Linked DNA regions of Pelagicoccus sp. SDUM812003. The protein of the gene in region 1 interacts with the protein of each later gene in a pairwise test. Links are inferred from orthologs where the notes say so. Each region holds a gene or a part of one and is shown on either strand. Other genes may lie near its edges.

Region 1 (7,710 bases):
ATGGGCCACCGCCAGTTCGGCGACTCGGTCCACAGCCCATTCCTTGCCGAATCCGCCAAGGTCGAGGGCCATCCCGGGAACGGTGAGCTCGATGGCGTCGCTCCACTTGTTTACCTTGTCCCATCCGACCAGCTCCCGAGCTTGCTCGATCTGGCTTTCGGTCGGCGGTTTCCGGTCTTTGAGGTGATAGTCCCATAGCCGTATCAGCGGAAGGCTGGTGGCGTCGATCAATCCGTTCGTTGAGCTGGCGATGGCCCCTGCCAGGTCGAGCAGCTGGCTTGCCTCGCGATCGAGCGCGACGGCTGAGCGGCCAGCGGAAGCGTTGATTTGAGAGATGAGACTGTGGGGAAGGAAGCGCGAATACTTGGACTCGAAGTGTGAAACCCACTGGTAGGCGGATTGCGCGAAAACGCTGGCGTGTTCGTTGTCGGAGGCTTGGAAGAGGATTCGGCACAGAGTGCCCATGGCCTTGAACGACAGGTCATAGAGCTGCGTCTCGGGGGTGTAGCGAAGTCGGGCTGTCGCCAGCTTGGGGGATTGGCTGGTCGTTGTCATTTCGATATGGATACGCCAACGGTGAAGATCGAAGCGTCGGGGTAGGCTTGGGGCGAGGTCAGTTCGTCTTCGCCTGACATGTCGTAACGCTCGAAGTTGAGGTCGAGCGTCGCCCATTCGCTTAGCTGGTAGATGGCCTTGAGGCCGTAGGTGAGAGAGGAGAGCGACGAGAGCCGATAGTCGGAAGAGTAGAAGGGCGTGTCAGGGCCGGGGGAGCTTTCCGGAATGATGTCGGTCTGGTTCAGGTCGGGACTGTAAAATTCGGCGGCGGATTGGCGGTAGTATCGCAAATGCGGCCGTAGGGTCCATTTCTCCCCAAGCTTCTGGTACCAGGCGAGGTCGAGGGTGTGGCTTTCTATGTCCCAGTTGTCGTCAAAGAATCGATACGTCGCGTCGAGGCTGGCATCGAGAGTGTCGAAATACCGCTTGGCATTGGTCTGAAAAATGTATCGCTCGCGTTTTTCGGGCCTTCGCTCAGCGAAGATGAGCGGAAGCGTGAGCCCGTTCACGATCTCGATGTCCTTGAGAACCTGCTTGTATGGGTCGGTGAGATACCCGTCGATGTCGCTGTAGGTTAGATCGATGCTGAGAGTGGTTTTCGGATCGAGCAGCTGGGCGATTCCGAAGAGAAACTCGTGGGACTCCTTCTTCTGCGGATCGATTGCGGGAGGGGTGATGTCGTCGTCGATAAACGAATACGCGGTGCGCAGGGTGGTGTTTCGTTTGTTTAGGTACCGCGAATAGCGAATCGTGTAGCTGTTCGAGAGGTAGTCGTCCTCGTCGCTGCGAGCGTACTCGAAGCCGAGAATCGTTTCGCCGGGCCGGTACTCGAGACTGAAGGCGCCAGCCTCGCGTTCCTCCACCAGGTCGGAGAGCGGAAGCTCTCCCGAGTCTTCGTCGGCAGGAACGCCAGTGGGCGTCGCTCCCGCAATGGCGTCCACCACGCCTTGAAAGCGAGCAGTGGTGAAAGTGTTTATCTCCTTCTGAGCGAAGAGGTAGTGGGATTTGACGCGGATGCGGCCGTCGTCTTCCGCGTAGTCCTGCCACTTGTACTCCAGCCTGTCCTCCGCGCGGGCCGAGCGAGGCGAGGCGAGCTGGAGGGTGAGCCCCAACAAGAGGGCCCGAGATAGCATCGAACGATGCGGGATGCAGGTCGCTTCTAGCTGCATGTTAGATAAGGTAGGTGAGTTCTCTTAGTTTTTACGTAGCGAGAACCCTGTTGGATTCTGATGCTTATGAGTTTTATAAGGAAACTTAATCGAATAGGTCGATGGTAAATTCGGGCCGCGGGGAGCGATCTGCCGTTGGGCGCACGCGGGGACGGGAAGCCCGTGTTTGGGGGCGTTCTATTGTTCCAAGGCTCCGATTGCCTCGGTGGAGGTGACGCAGCTGCTTAGAGGGCGTCGAGGGTTCGGCGGGTAACGGTTTTACGAGCTTCGAAGAAGGCGCTATTGGCTTCTGGCGAGAAGAGCATGGTGGCGAAGAAGATCGGGCCGCTGTCGGCTTGTTTCCAGCCAACCCACCAGCCGACGTAGAGCTCGTCGTCGCTTTTGGTGAGGCCGGTCTTGGCGTGGATTTGAAAACCGTCGCCGGACTCGGTGAGCATCATGTCTCTGACCATTGCCATGTGGGCGGGTTTGGAGGGAAGCTGGTCGTGGTAGAGACGGGTGAGGAAATCGATTTGCTGGCGCGGACTGATACGGAGATCGCCGCTGAGCCAAAAGTGGTCGGGACGTCCGCTGATGGTTTGGTTTCCGTACTGGGCGGCGTCGATGAGAGACTGCATGGGTTTGGTTCCGATCTGGCGCACGAGCTGTTGAAAATGGGGAACGGCTGAGAGGGCGAAGGCCTCGCGGAAGGTGAGATCGCGATTGAGCTCGGTACGCTCGCGGGGGACGCCATCCCATTCGATGATGGAGTCCGGTCCTTCGATGACTCCGGTCTGCAGAGCGGCGAGCGAACTGAAGATCTTGAAGGTGGAGGCTGGAAGGCGAGCGTCGTCGATAAGCAGCGGGTTGCTGGCGAGGCTACGTTGGTTGGCTTCGTCGAATATGAAAACGACTCCCGGATAGCTCGACGCTTGTACGGCTTGAGCGGCTGGGGCGAAGACTTCGATGTCTGTATCGGCTTTTGTGTTACAGATCGCGCAGGCGAGGACGAGGAGGCAGGAAAGCAGTCGGACCATAAATAGAGGCTTCATGGCGAAAAGGCTGGAGAGCGATCGGATGGAGGCAATTCGCTGTTTGCGTGAGTTGCTTTTTTTATAGCGACCCATCGGCTCGCCCGGAGGTCGAGCCCCACCTTGGCTACTGGATGTAGACGAGATCGCCTTCGGAAACGGAGTCGAAGAGCTCGATCATCTCTTCGTTGCGCAATTGCACGCAGCCAGCGCTGGCGGGTTGGCCGATCTTGTCTTCGTGGTTGGTGCCGTGGAAATAGACGTAGCGCTGAAAGGTGTCGCGGCCAGGGCCTTGGTTGTGTCCCGGTTCCAGGCCTTCCAGCCAGAGGATGCGGCTGGTGATGAGGTTTTTCCGTTGTTCCTCAGCGTCGAGTTCCCAGTAGCGTTTTCCGATATCGATGCGGCCTTTGAAAACAGTGCCGATGGGCGAACCGTCGCCGATCTTGCGGGCGATGCGATGCAGACCGGTCGGAGTGCCGAAGGAGTTTTCGATGCAGGAAGGAGGGTTCCTGCTGGTGGAGACCGCGTACTCGCGGGCGGTTTGATCGTTTTCCAGGACTGATAGTCGCTGCTTTTCGATCGATACCAGCAATAGACGCGGTGTTTGCTTGATATTGAGCTCTTGAAGTTTATGGGTGACCGGTTTCAGTAAATCCGAGGACATCAGAAAATGGGTTACAAAGTTGGCATCGTAGGCGCGACCGGAGCGGTCGGGCAGGAATTTATCAAGCTTCTGGGCGACAGGGAATTTCCTCTGTCGGAGCTGAAGCTATTTGCCTCTGCCAGATCTGCAGGAAAGCAGGTCGAGGCGCTTGGGCAAACCATTACCATCGAAGAAGCCACGGAAACCTGTTTCGAAGGACTCGACTTCGTGCTTTTCAGCGCCAGCGGCACGGTCTCGAAGGCCCTTTGCCCTGCGGCCGCCAAGGCGGGCGCGGTAGCGATCGACAACAGCTCGGCGTTCCGTATGGATCCGGACGTTCCTCTAGTGGTGCCCGAAATCAATGGCGAGGCTGCCAAGTCGCATAAAGGCATCATCGCCAATCCGAATTGCTCGACTGCGATCTCTTTGATGGGCGCTTACCCGCTGCACAAGGCGTTCGGCTTGAAGCGTATGTTCGCCTCCACCTATCAAGCGGTGAGCGGCACCGGCGCGGAGGCGATGCAGGAACTCGAAGACCAGCTCAAGGCGTGGGCTAAGGGCGAGGAAGTGACGCACAGCGTTTATCCTTATCAGATCGCCTTCAACGCTCTCCCGCACGTCGACGCGTTCTTGGAAGATGGATACACCAAGGAAGAGATGAAGATGCTCAACGAGGGGCGAAAGATCATGAGTCTGCCCGAGTTGAAGGTCTCTTGCACCTGCGTTCGCGTCCCTGTGATGCGTTCGCACTCCATTTCCATCAACGCGGAATTCGAGCGCCCGGTATCGGTGGAAGAGGCTCGCAAGGCCATCGCAGCCTTCCCAGGCGTGGACGTGGTGGACGACCCGGCAAACAAGGTCTATCCGATGCCGCTGGACTACGCTGGCAAGGTGAACTGTGGCGTAGGTCGTATTCGCAAGGACAGCGCGTTCGAGAATGGCTTGGCGTTCTGGGTAGTGGGCGATCAGCTCTGGAAAGGGGCGGCTCTCAATGCGATCCAGATCGCGGAGCACTTGATTAAGTAGTTGACGGTCGGATACGTGAAATAAACACTTGCGAACGTCGCCCCCCTCGGACTCGGACGGGGGCGTCGTTTTTGTTGGTGGCTCGCTTGTCAGAGGTGGACGAAACCCAGCCGTTGCTCACGCAGAGTTCCAATTGAGTGTTCTAAGGGGTTTCAGGAGGTATATGGAGAACGTCACCCATGAATGCACGTGATGCAGGATGACAACGGGCTTCCTTTGTTGCCAAAGCCTGTGGATGAATTGGAAGCGGAATGATGGGCGATCGCGGAGAAGGCGATAGACTATACTCACGAAGCGTTCGTGACGCCGGCTTTGGTATGTGTCCAACAAACGGTATGGCAGCCAGCGCGGCACGAGGGGCGTCCTGTGGCGTGTCGGGTCAGAATGCCGATTGTTTTCACTCCCTAGCGCTCAGCCCGTCATCAGCGTGCTGACGCCGATTAGGCGATCAGGCAAAGCGCTCTGCTTCTGACAGATTCTCCAGCCGCTGGTAGATGCGTTCCGGAACGATCGGTTTGGTCATCACCTCGACCGCTCCGTTTTCGAGGCATCGCTCTTTAGTCTGATTGTCGGCGTGGGCCGTGATCACGAAGATAGGCGTATCCCTGTTTTGCTGCGATTCGCTTTTGATTTTTCGCATGGCGGTTAGGCCGTCCATGCGCGGCATGCTGAGATCCATGAGTATGGCATCGAATCGTTTCTCTTGAGCTCGGGCGCAGCCATCCACGCCGTCTGCGGCATGTTCGACATGGGTGCCGGCCCGTTCAAGGCATCGCTTGATGTAGTGCGCGTTGTCTTCGTTGTCTTCCACCAGCAGAACCGCGTATCGGACAGCTTGGGAGCGAGGGGGCTCGGGCAGCGTGTTCGCGGTGTCGTTTTTGCCTTCCTGGTTCGCTTTGGCCAAGGGCAGAATGACCTGAAACTTCGAACCCTTGCCCAGCTCGCTTTGCACGGTGACGGTTCCTCGCAGTTTCTTGACCAGTTCGCTGGCGATGGACAGCCCGAGTCCCGCACCCTCGAATTTTCGGGTATAGCAGCGCTCGACCTGCGTGAAGGGATTGAAGATCTTGGTCTGCAGATCCTTGGGGATTCCAATGCCGCTGTCCTCCACGCTGAGTACGCAGATGATCTCGCGATCGGAGTCAGGACTTTGGTCGAGGGCGCAGGCGATTCGCACGGAGCCCTTTTTCGTGAATTTGCAGGCGTTTGAGACCAGATTGTCGAGGATTTGCCGGAGCATCGTCGGGTCCGACCAGACCTGGAGCGAGTCGTCGAGGTTTCCGGAACTCTCTATCGCGAGCTGGATGGCGTTTTCGTTCGGGTAGGTCCGGTATTCGTGCATCGCTTCGTCCAGAAGCGCTTTCATGCAGATGGGCGTGGGTTTGGGGCGGGCGCTCTTCGATCGCAGGTTGGTGAAGCTGAGAATGTTGTCGATGAGCTTGAGCATGCGCTCCGCGGAGTGGATGATCGTTTCCAGGCTTTCCCTCGCTTCGGGATCCGGATTGTCGCTGAGCAGCAGGGAAGCGAAGCCCATGATAGGGTTCAGGGGTGTTCTCAGCTCATGGCTCATGACTGCAAGAAACTGCTCCTTGGCTCGATTGGCCTCCTCCAACGCTTCCTTGGAGTTCAGCAGGTCGCGCTGGGCTTGATTCCGGCTGGTCACGTCCTGCACGATCGCAAAGAGGTAGGGAAGGGAACCTCGATAGATGAGGGTGAGGATGACTTCGACTTCCAGACGCTCCCCGCTCGATCGGGTGTGTTTGGTCTGGATCACGAATTTCGAGCCCTCTTGGAGCTTTCTGATGTTATCGTCGAAGACGTTCGAATCGGTATCGCTGATATCTAACCAGTTCTTGGAGAGCAGCGCGTCGCGACTGTATCCGTAGAACGCGGACGCGGCGGGATTTGCGTCGACGATGTTCTTGTTTTCCGTCTCCACTATCAGCATTGGGGCGTAGCTGTTGGCGAACAAGCTGGACATGCGCTCCTCGCTCTCCTTGAGGCGTCGAAGCGTCTTTTTCTGGTTCAAGTAAAGCAGGGTGATGACTGCAGCGAATACGGCTAGGCTGACCACGATGGCGGCGCAAAGAAGGATCAGTCTCCAGTGTCGGTGCCAGAACGTGTTCGGCGGGTTCAGCAGCCTAGCTCCTTCAGGGATCTTCGAAAGATCGGCGTTGGCGTTCGCGAGCTCCAGATAGTCGAACATGTGGTAGCTGGCGGGATTTTCGATCAGAGGAAGCGAGGATACCGGCTCGCCCGAGAGAATGCGTTGCGCGTAGTCAACCGCCAGCCTCGCCATGTCGCTATGGGAGGTCACTTTTCCTCCAGCGACGCCTTCTCCGATTCCCCATCCGCCGACGCTCAGAAAGATCGGTCTTGAGGTATGGGTCTTTATCCAGTTGAGCGACTGCCAGAAGCTAAGCCTGCTAGCCTCCTTGTCCTGGTATGCGGAAATCAAGTAGACCGCATCGCTCTCGCCCAAAGCGATGAGCGATTTCGCCGCCTCTTCGTAGGATAGTCGCCCGAGATCGAGAAGCGTGCAGCGATCAAGAAGCCCTGCTGGCACTTCCTCCAGAAAAGCGGCCTTTTCGCCGAGAGCCGTGGTGGTGGTATCGACCAGAACCCAGAGCGTGCGCAGCTGTGGCAGCAGCGAAAACGCGGACTCGACGGTTTCTCGGATTGGCTCCTTTTCGATGATGCCGGTGTACTCCGGCTCCAAGACGCTTTCGCGAGCGAAGGCTTTGTCGTTTACGCCGAAGAAAACAACGGGCGTGCTTTCGCCAAACAAGGCGTCCTTTTCCTTCCTGAGGAAATGCAGGGCGTTGTCGTCCGCGGAGATAATCAGGTCGTAGGCTCCGTGATTCGCGACGAGACCTTTCAGCTGCTCCCGAGCGATAGGGAATTGTCCGGCAGGCGCGTAGCGCTTGGTGTCCATCATGTGCACCTCGAGCGAGACGCCTCGGCCCCGATAGTCGAAGTGAGTCAGTTGCAGCACTCCCTCGAGCTGGTGGCTCACCACGGGAAAATCGTGGTTGTACGAGCTGAGGAAAAGCACGCGGTGTGGACCGGTCTGCGTCGCTTCTGTAGCGTGGCTGGCCAGGGGAGTGGCGAGGAGGCAGGCCAAGGAGAGCAAAGACAGCAGGGCCTTGGACGCATTCGAGAAGAGATGCATGGGCAAACGTTAGAAGCTCAGCAAGTTATGTCAATCGCCTTGCATCGCTTCGCGCTTTTGGCGCTTGGAGACCCTAGGTCTTCTTGCAAGGAACCAGCCTGCCGCGTTTCGCCGATACAGGAACGAGATGCAGGA
Region 2 (5,261 bases), on another replicon or contig:
ATCCTCGAGCCAGTTCGTGGCCAGCATCGACTCCTTGAAGGGCAGCTATGAGGAAAAACTGGCCTCGCTGCAGCGAGAGAACGACAAACGGCGCGAGCGCGTGATGATGGCCCTTTCCCCCGGAAACTTTTATGACGGTCTGGCCATCGTGGGCGAGGATGCCGCGGTCTCGCAGGGCGTCACCATTGTGATCACCGAGACGCGGGAGCGTGGCTCGCTGGTGAAGGGAGTCTTTCAGGTCCGCGAGGAGGGAGGTTCCGTTTCCAAGATGTTTGTGGGTTCGGTCGATTTCGAGACCTTGCCCAGCGGTCGTGAGCAAGGCGTTCTCAACCTGCGCACAGTGGCGGTTCAGGAAGCGGAAGCGCCCGAAACCGAGGCTAGATTCTTCAAGCCGGAGAGCGTTTCCAGCATTCGCCTCAAGACGGACGGATTCCGGATCGAGGGCGATACTCGAGATTTTTCGCTGCGTTTGACGCGTCACATGTAGCTTTGGGATCGCCAGAGCGATGCGAGGCGCCTTGGTTTAGGCCCGATGAGCTCGACGTCTCTTAATCCGGAATTCTCGAAAGCATTGGATGCCAAGGTAGGCTCGGCCCGCTCCGCCAGAATGGCATGGGAGCGTGCTGCGGAGAAGGCGGTATCGGCCGGACTTTCCGAGGCCAACGCGCTGCGGCTGCTCGCTCTCTTCAGCAGTCCCCGCCACATGGAGCATCTCGTGCAAGGCGCGGCGCGGGCGGGCTCCTCTCCGGACCAGACCCTGGAAGCGTTTTTCCAGCGCGTGGACGAGCTGCCCTTTTCGGTGGAGGATTGGTTCGCCGCCTTCGAAGTCGTGCTGGCGAGGCTCATTCGAGACTCCCGCAGCGTGAAGCCCGAGGTCATCGCAGGTTACCTCAGTTGCTGCGCGGAATTTGCTGGAAACAACGAAGCAGGGCAGAGCCTGCGCGAGATCGTCAGCGAAATGATCGAGCGCTACGGTTTCGACGGATAACGCCGACTGCGGCCTTGCGTAGCGTTCGGTAGGGGAGACGGGATAGGCAGCTCAGGGCTGCGATGAGCGTTTGGGCTCACCGTGTGGCTCGGTTTTGAGGGATCGACGCGTAATCCGCTAGACAGGCTCAGAGCGAGCGGAAAGGGGCGATGCAACAGTCCATAGCCGTTGTTTCGGCCTGGAAGTCATCAACCTCAACCGCGAGTTAGCAATACCATGATCAATCGAAGCCGCCCTCTCTCCCGAATCCTTGCCGCGTTATCCATTTTCAGTTTCCTAGCAGCAGGGGCGACGCTCGCTTGCGACGAGAAGGGGGAGGACGTTGCCGTCGAGCTCGCTGACAGCGACTGCGGCAGCGCTTGCGTGATGGTTTTTGGCACAGTGGGCGAACCGTTTCATGTCGATCTGGCAGGAGGGAAACAGGCCCGCGGAGCCCAGTATGTGAGTGGTCCGAATGCCCTCGGGGAGCCTTGCGAGCTGCCCGAGGGTATCGCTTTCGACGAAACGTCCTTGTCCTTGGAGGGCGTGCCCTCGCGGCCTGGGTTTCACGAGTTCGTCCTGCTGGAAACCAAGCGCGGCATCACGACCGAACGAGTGGTGCTCATCGACATCCAAGCCCCGGTAGAGGCTCGGAGCTTGCAGAGCTACGCTTCCTATTTTCTGGGCGGCATCCGCTAGCCCATGCGAGCTCCTCTCTCGGCAGCTCGAGGATCAGGCGTTTCGCTGCACTCGAAGGCGCTTGCGCAAAGCGCCGCGACAGTGGCGTTTCGCTTCTTCCTGCAAGCGGCTTCTCATGGTATGGCGCCGAGCTCCTAGTGGAAAGGAGCTAGGGTTGCTGGGTGAAAGCGATACGATCGCGTAAAAATGAATGGCATTCATCGTTTACGTGCGACTTTTAGAAACGCGGCATGCGAAATGCTCTAGTGGATACGCACGCCTGAAGCGCTTGGTATCGGCGATAGACTATTGTCGAGGCCTTCTTGCGGAACCGCTTTTACTGATATCGATTTGTCACAGATTCTGCGCGTAAAAGAATCTCTTCACTAAATTATTAGTGGACAAATCGGTCCCGTGTATTAGTTTATTCGTTACATGGAGATTCCTTCTGGTTCTTCTAAAATAAAGCAGAACGGCGAAGTCGCCAGCCGTGTTAAGACATACGTTTTGGATACGAATGTTCTCATTCACGACCCCCACTGCCTTTATAAATTCGACGACAACAATCTGGTTATTCCCATCGAGGTTTTGGAGGAACTGGATTCTATCAAGATGGAGCAATCCTCTGAGCGAGGGCGAAACGCCCGGCGCGTGCACAGGATGCTAAGGGAGCTTCTCCCTGACTCGCGCTCCATGGCGGAGGGGGTGAAGCTCGATACGGGCGGCACGCTGACGGTTGTCATCAATAAATACCTACAAGGCGGTTCTTTCGAGCTCCCGCCTAATCTGGCCCAGTTGAGGTCGGTGCTGGACTTCGACAAGAAGGACAATCGAATCATCGCCGCGGCCCTGTTCGTGCAGGAGAATCTTCCTCCCCCGACCATTCTTGTATCCAAAGATGTGAACGTGCAGCTCAAAGCTCGAGCTGTCGGCTTGGAGGCTGAGGACTATCTCAACGACAAGGCTCCTGAGGAGCCGGAGTATCAGTCCTATCGAAGGATAGATGTATCCAAATATGAGTTACAAAGATTCGCTTCCGAAGGGGAGTTCGAGCTGGCGGAGGAAGTGGGCTCGAAGCTTTTCGTGAACGAGTACGTTCTTTTGGCCTCGGTTGAGGGCAAGACGATGCCCGCGCGCCATTATGGTGACGGTGTATTGAGAAAGTTGATATTCCCGGAGTATGTCAAGGCGCCCGGCGGAGTTCCCATCCGCCCGAGGAATCTAGAGCAGCGTTTCTTCATGGACGCCTTGCTGGACGATTCCGTGTCTTTGATTACATGCTATGGAAAGGCTGGTACCGGTAAGACCCTTCTTTCCACGGTGTGCGCCATCTATCAGACCACGGCGTCGCACGACTGCAAGTATGATGGAGTATCGATTTCTCGCCCCGTCATCGGTGTGGGCAAGGAGATCGGGTTCCTTCCGGGAACCTTGGAAGAAAAGATGAATCCTTGGTTGCAGCCCTATTACGATGCCCTCGAGGTGCTCGTGCCGGCGAACAAGCCCAAGGATCCTCAATTCGAGAACAAGCGGCAGCGTCGCAAGGGCAAGGAGAAGGAGGATGCGACGGGCCCTGCCAAGGCTCCGAAGCCATACGAGAAGCTGCTGGAAAGCGGCCTGGTGGAAATCGAGGCTCTTTGCTTCATTCGCGGCCGCTCGATCTCACGTCGTTTCTTCATCCTGGACGAAGCTCAGCAGCTCACGCCACATGAGGTGAAGACGGTGATCACTCGAATCTCCGAGGGGTCGAAGATCGTCTTGATCGGCGATCCCGCCCAGATCGATAATCCCTATGTGGATTCTCGCAGCAACGGGCTGGTCTACTGCTCGAATCGCATGAAGGGCCAGGCGATCGCCGCCCATGTGCAACTGACCAAGGGAGAGCGCTCCTTGCTTGCGGAACTCGCGGCGGATTTGCTCTAGACCGTTTCGGGCCAAAAGACGTTTTCTTTTACTCTGAAGCTCCGCAGGGCCCTGCGGGGCTTTTCCTTTGCGTCCAGCGAGAGCGCGTGGCGCTACGACTCGCGCTTGAGGCGCTGCTGGGTGCGAGCCTTGAGCTGGTTGATCGGCAGTTGGATCTTTTTGAGCACCCGCTTTTTCATACGGTCGGTGAAAAGGATGCCATTGAGGTGGTCGACTTCGTGCTGGATGCATCGCCCCAGCAGACCGTTGCATTCGATGATGTGGGGCGCTCCGTCGATGTCTTGGTATTCGCAGCGGATCCAGTCCGGGCGATCGACATCGCCTCGGATGTCGGGGAAGGAGAGGCAGCCCTCCTCGTAGGTGGTTTCCGGCGACTCGATGGGAGTCACCTTCGGGTTGCATAGGCCCATGGGCATGAAGAGCTCCATCGGGGGCGTCGCTCCGTCCAGCGTGTATTCGAAATCCGGATCCGCTCCTTGCAGGTCGACGACGCAGAACTGCAGCGCCTTTCCGATCTGCTGGGCGGCTAGGCCGATACCCTCCGCCTCGTACATGGTGTCGACCATGTCTTCGAATAGCTCGGCCAGCTCGTCGTCGAAGGAGGTGACGGGCTCGCCGCTTTGGTGGAGGACTTTTTCCCCGTATTGAACTATTTGTAGAACCATGGGTCTTCGTTTTTGACCTAGCCAACACTTGCGCCAATTCTAGTTCAATTCCTTTCTTCGCTGCCCGTTTTCATGTCTAAACAAGATAAATCCGTCAAAGCGATGCCGATAAGCGCCTGGCTGCTCGTCATTTGCGGCTGCATAGTCATCGCGTTTGGCTGGATGGTGCCGTCGCGCTTCAAGTCGGTGCCTTTCGGCGTGGTCAGGCAGGCTGGGGTGGAGGGGAGCTCCCTGGCGGATATCGCCCGCGAGCAGTTTATGGACGGAAACTTCTCGGCAGCTCGCTCGTTGGCGGAGGCGGCTAGCTCCTTAGGCGACAAGAAGGCCGCTTTGACGCTTTCGCAGGTGACGATGGAGTTGGAGGCCAGCGCGCAGCTGGCTCGCTGGGGGGCTTGGGACCCGTTTCTCGAAGCGGCGTTGGATGCGGTGCCCTTGGAGGCTTATTCCTCCGAGCCGGGCTTGCTTGGCATATTGATAGCCGAAGCCTGCCGCCAGCCCGTCGCGGCTCTGTTGGAGAATTCCCGCAATCCCTTGGTCGGCTCCTTGCTGGAGAGCGGAGCGTTTACCACCTACAAGCGTTTGTTTCCTGTATCCAGTTCTTCGGGACGCCCATTGGAGGTGACTTTGCTGGGGTTGGGCTTGCTGGCGCAAGGGGACCATTTCTCCAGCGAGTTTAGACAGGAACTGCGCGATTTGTTGATGCAGGCCAAGGCGACTGGCGATGTCGGCGCTCTGGAGGACGTCTATCTTGATAGCTTGTCTCTAATGCGGATTTTCGATTGGGGACAATTCTCGGAGGTCGCCTCGCGCCTGCGCTCCAGCCAGGACCTACAGCGCTTGCGCTATCTGCTGCACCGCCGCTCGGAGAACCAGGCCTTGGTATTCGCGATGACGCTCGCGAGCGAACGTCCGGCGGAACTGTTCGACTATTTGGAAGCTTATGGTGACGAAGGCTTCGAGCGTTTGCGCTTCGCGCTGGGGACCGGCGTGGGTGGCTACCGTCTGGCCCTGCGCGAGCAACTGCCCAT

The links. The genes of interacting proteins can lie anywhere in the genome.
Region 2: the proteins of QEH54_RS18860 (region 1) and def interact in binary tests that used the Escherichia coli proteins (3 or more experiments, as listed by UniProt). The link is inferred for Pelagicoccus sp. SDUM812003 from one-to-one orthologs.

What each region holds. Positions count from the first base shown.
Region 1 is NZ_JARXHY010000016.1:118,079-125,788, reverse strand. What follows is about bases 2,588-5,403. They hold QEH54_RS18860 (aspartate-semialdehyde dehydrogenase), read left to right. Parts: upstream 2,588-3,404; coding sequence 3,405-4,403; downstream 4,404-5,403. Other genes in these bases: QEH54_RS18855 (response regulator), read right to left, coding at 4,852-5,403; QEH54_RS18865 (L,D-transpeptidase), read right to left, coding at 2,862-3,398; QEH54_RS18870 (penicillin-binding transpeptidase domain-containing protein), read right to left, coding at 2,588-2,755. Outside these bases: QEH54_RS18880 (FAD:protein FMN transferase), read right to left, coding at 1-555; QEH54_RS18875 (DUF3570 domain-containing protein), read right to left, coding at 552-1,724; more of QEH54_RS18870, read right to left, coding at 1,949-2,587; more of QEH54_RS18855, read right to left, coding at 5,404-7,575.
Region 2 is NZ_JARXHY010000003.1:330,767-336,027, forward strand. Bases 2,448-5,261 are described here. They hold def (peptide deformylase), read right to left. Parts: upstream 4,234-5,261; coding sequence 3,661-4,233; downstream 2,448-3,660. Other genes in these bases: QEH54_RS05790 (PhoH family protein), read left to right, coding at 2,448-3,568; QEH54_RS05800 (hypothetical protein), read left to right, coding at 4,306-5,261. Outside these bases: QEH54_RS05775 (hypothetical protein), read left to right, coding at 1-487; QEH54_RS05780 (hypothetical protein), read left to right, coding at 533-988; QEH54_RS05785 (hypothetical protein), read left to right, coding at 1,205-1,666; more of QEH54_RS05790, read left to right, coding at 2,081-2,447. UniProt on the Escherichia coli protein: Removes the formyl group from the N-terminal Met of newly synthesized proteins. Requires at least a dipeptide for an efficient rate of reaction. N-terminal L-methionine is a prerequisite for activity but the enzyme has broad specificity at other positions.